2 regions of the Mesorhizobium sp. C416B genome follow, and region 1 is predicted to be linked to the other one. Evidence: riboswitches for the same ligand, from Rfam matches in the RefSeq annotation. Region 1 holds a riboswitch; the other holds the start of a gene.

Evidence for each region. A riboswitch is a leader RNA that binds a small molecule or an ion and turns the genes downstream of it on or off. The one in region 1 is predicted to bind glycine.
Region 2: it holds a riboswitch for glycine, as region 1 does, so the genes downstream of both, gcvT (glycine cleavage system aminomethyltransferase GcvT) here and NLY43_RS13365 (D-amino acid dehydrogenase) in region 1, are expected to answer to the same signal.

The regions. Positions count from the first base shown of each region.
Region 1 is NZ_CP100471.1:2,719,551-2,721,748, forward strand. It holds partial or broken gene NLY43_RS13365 (D-amino acid dehydrogenase) at 1-920, opposite strand, end outside; glycine riboswitch at 973-1,059, opposite strand; gene NLY43_RS13370 (ectoine synthase) at 1,049-1,441, opposite strand; gene ectB (diaminobutyrate--2-oxoglutarate transaminase) at 1,452-2,198, opposite strand, start outside.
Region 2 is NZ_CP100471.1:6,551,543-6,553,740, reverse strand. It holds gene NLY43_RS31730 (hypothetical protein) at 1-651, opposite strand, end outside; glycine riboswitch at 850-936, shown strand; gene gcvT (glycine cleavage system aminomethyltransferase GcvT) at 1,086-2,186, shown strand; gene gcvH (glycine cleavage system protein GcvH) at 2,192-2,198, shown strand, end outside.

The DNA.
Region 1 (2,198 bases):
AAGCCGGCTGGTCACGATTTTGGCCCGGTCGTCGAGGATGCTCACCCATGGAGCGGCTTCCCGCGCCGCATTGTCCTCCAGGTGGACCGTGACCGAGTAGCCCTTGACAGGATAGATGTTGAGGCGATCGCCCAGCATCGCCGCGAAGTCACGGCTGTTCGAGCCCGCACATACGACGATCGCGTCGGCCTCGATAACCTGCGCCGTGGCAGCTTGGCTCGAGTATGCCAGCCGGAAGCGGCCGCGTCGCTCAATCTTTGTCACCGACGCGTCGCAGAACAAACTTCCACCACGACGTTGGCATGCGCGGGCCAAGCCGGTGGTATACTTGTGGATGTCACCTGTTGAGTCCGAAGGTGTGTAGAACCCACCATAGAAAGCGCCCTTCAAGGCCGGCTCAATGGACGAGATCTCGCCAGCCGTGACCGGCCACCTGTCAAGGCCTCCTTCGACGAGGAGTTGATTGACTTTCGTGCCGTGGTCGAAGCCCGCCTTGTCCCAATAGACATGAAGAATCCCCCGACAAACGTGGTCGAAACCGATGCCCTCACGCACAGCGATGTCAAACATGTGCCTGCGCGCCGCGATAGCCACACGAGTGGTGCCAACAGTATTCTCACGGTACTTCGCGATTTGGGAAGAAATTCCGCAAGCCAGCTGTACTTGTGCCATGTCGGCGCCAGGTTCAGGAGGAGTGGCGCGTCGCGCCTTGTCATCCACTTGATGCCCTTTAAGATCGTCGACCAGTGGTTCCAGACTTCCGCATTGCTCGCCGAGAGCTGGCCGCCGTTTGCAAATGAGGTCTCCATTGCGGCATACCGCTGACGCTCTAGCACGGTTACGTCATAGCCGTGTTCCAAAAGGGCATAGGCTGTCGACACGCCGGTAATGCCGGCACCAATCACAGCAACCTTGGGCATTTCGCTCTCCAGACAGGTCAATGGGTTTGGGCCAGTCGACCCGCGGCTCTTCCCCAAATCTGTCACTGTACCTGAGAGCTTAACCGGGTGGCCCGGCTTTCCCCTTCGGTGGACGCTCCTGGGCGACATCAAATCGCCTCGGAGTCCAGAGGATAGGCGCCTGTCTCATCATGCACCTCGCGGCCGGTCAACGGAGGGTTGAAGACGCAGGCTAGGACCAATTCCGTCTCGGCACACAGCAGGTGAGCATCATGCTTGTCGAGCGCGTAAATGATGCCCGGTCGCACGACATGGACCTCCTCTGCCTGCAAATCCTCGATAGCGCCCGTTCCTGAGATGCAGTAGACCGCCTCAAGGTGGTTCAGATAGTGCATCTTGAGCCGGGCGCCCGAATGGATCGTGGTGATATGGAAGGAGAAGCCCATCCCATCGTTCTTGAGGAGCAACCGCACGCTTTCCCAGCTCGTCGTCTGGACCCGCCGGGCTGTCAGTTTCTCTTCATTGAAATCCCTGATGATCATGGGTCACCTCTCAAGCCGCCGTGTTCACTTTGCCGTCAATTACGCTATCGATAGCGCCCTCGAGGATGTCGAGGCCTTGGCTAAGCTGATCCTCCCCAATGACGAGGGGTGGCAGACACTTCACGACCTCGTCTTTGGGACCAGAGGTCTCGACAATGAGGCCCCTCTGGAAGGCGGTTCTGATGACCTGGCCCGCAACCTCGCCAGACTTGAGATCGATGCCCCGCATCATGCCACGACCCTTGGCTGACACTCGGCTTGGGTCGTACTTCAGCGCGATCTGATCAAGGCGACTCTTCAGCAGGTTGCTTTTATGGCTGACGGACGCTGCCAAGCTGTCCGTTCGCCAGAAGTGCTTCAGGGCTGCGCGCGCGGTGATGAAAGCATGGCAGTTGCCGCGGAACGTTCCGTTGTGCTCTCCGGGCTCCCACCTGTCGAGTTGTCGATCAATAAGGACGAGGGCCATAGGCAGGCCATAGCCCGATATAGATTTGGCCATTGTGACGATGTCCGGACGGAGCCCCGCTGCTTCGAAGCTGAAGAACGCATCGGTCCGGCCAACACCGGCCTGGATGTCGTCTACGATCAGCAGAGTTCCGTGTTTGCGCGCAATGGCTGCCATCTTGCGCAGCCACTCCGTGCCGGCGACATTCAAGCCGCCTTCGCCCTGAACAGTCTCGAGAATCACCGCCGCCGGGGCGTCCACGCCGCTAGAGGGATCCGAGAGTAGCTGATCAAGGTAATCGGCAGTGTCTAC
Region 2 (2,198 bases), 2.9 Mb from region 1:
GTAGCCGGCCGAACACATGACGAAATTGGCGAGCGCCTTGACGAACAGGTCGTTCCAGGACGGGTCGTTGTGGGCCGCTGCGGTCTGCTCGTTGATCTGGAACAGCACCTCGGCCTCAACCCGTGTGATGGCGATGTTACCGTCGCCGCCATAGGCATGGAGAATGCGGCGCAACAGATCGACCTCTGCCTTGGCGACCAGCCCGGGAACCAGCGCGCCGCCGAGCATCAGTGGTCCCTTGCCGTCGACCACCGCGTTGGCGACCTGCTCGAGCGCATAGGCGGAGAGCCGGCCGGGCGATGATTTCGCCCTTTCCAGCACATGCACCAGCAGCTCCAGTTCGGTCACACTGTCGACCATTCCGTCGCGCGAGATGGTCTGGATCAGCCAACCGGCATTGTCTTCAGAGATATAGCCTGCCGGCTTTTCCTGGTGGACGATGTAGTCGGTAACGGCCTCGACGAAGAATTCAGGCCATTGCGGGCATTTGTCCGTCGCTGTCGCATCGAGCGCGAACAGTGCTTCAGCCTCGCCGCGCGTCACCACGCCGTCGGCGAACACTTCGCGACGCAGCATGACGACATCTTCCGCCGTGATGCGGTCCTTCGAGGCCAGCCCCGCCACCGGCGCGCTCCCGATCCGTTCGCCCATCTGTCAATCCCCATCCGCCGTGCCCAACGCAATTGCCGGCCAAACCGTGAGCCCAGAATATCGCCATTGTCTTGAAAAACCGGCAAACGGCGTGGTTAGCGAAGACTGTAAAGACGACGCGCTTTACGTGTCGCTGGCAGGTGACAAGGTGTCGCCGACAAGCTATGGATGGCGCGTCGAGGGCTTAAGTTTGAGTCCTACCTGTTTGCGGGAGAGAGCAGCGCGAGCTGCCGCCGAAGGGGAAATCGCCCGAAATCTCTCAGGCAAAAGAACCGTAGACGGGAAAGACACTCTGGAAAGTCGGGGCTTGCCCCCGCGCCGAAGGTGTAAGCGTCGCCGACAGAGTTCCGGTTGCGCGAGTCTCTCAGGCTTCAGACAGAGGGGCACGGACTGGTCGCCAGCAGCGGCCGATTGCGTGCGACTCTGGAGATGACATGACGGGCGACGACACCAAACACCTTCCTCTCGAAGATCTGCACACCGCCGCCGGCGCACGCTTTGGCGCCTTTGCGGGCTGGTCGATGCCGCTGACCTATCCGGCCGGCGTGATGAAGGAGCACCTTCACACCCGCGAACATGCCGGCCTGTTCGACATTTCGCATATGAAGCTGTTCGCTGTCAGCGGACCGGGCGCTGCGGCACTGCTCAACCGCGCCAGTCCGCTCGATGCCGGCGCGCTTGAGATTTCACAGTCCAAATATAGTTTCTTCCTCAACGAGGCCGCCGGGATCATCGACGATCTGATCGTCACCCGGCTCGGCGCCGAGCGCTTCATGGTGGTCGCCAACGCCGGGAATGCGGTCGAGGACGAGAAGCATTTGCGTGCGCTGGCCGCGGACTTCGACGTCAAAGTCGATGCGCTCGACCGCGTCTTCCTGACGATCCAGGGGCCGGAAGCCTGGGCTGCCTTGTCCCGCGCCGGCATCGAGACCGGCTCACTCTTGTTCATGCATGGCATCGAGCCGAAGCAAAACTGGTTCATGAGCCGCTCCGGCTACACCGGCGAGGACGGCTTCGAGATCGGCCTGCCGGAGGCGGATGCGCGCGCTCTGGTCACGAAACTGCTCGAGGACGAGCGTGTGTTGTGGATCGGCCTTGCTGCCCGCGACTCGCTGCGGTTGGAGGCCGGCCTGTGCCTGCACGGCCAGGACATCACGCCGGAGATCGATCCGGCGAGTGCCGGCCTGATGTGGGCGATCCCCAAAGATCTCCGCGCCGGCGGGTCCTTCATCGGCGCCGATGCGCTGCGGTCCATCCTGGAGCGCGGGCCGTCGCAAAAGCGCGTCGGCCTGAAGCCGGACGGCCGCCAGCCGGTGCGCGCCGGCGCTGCTTTGTTCGATGCCGACGGCGATCCGGCCGGCTACGTGACATCAGGCGGCTTCGGCCCGTCGGCCGGCCATCCCGTCGCCATGGGCTATGTGTCAACGGCCTTGGCCAAGCCGGGCACGAAACTGTTCGCCGACGTTCGCGGGACGAAAATCCCGGTCGATATCAGTTCCTTGCCCTTCACTCCTCATCGCTACCGCAAAGGATAATTCCGATGGCAA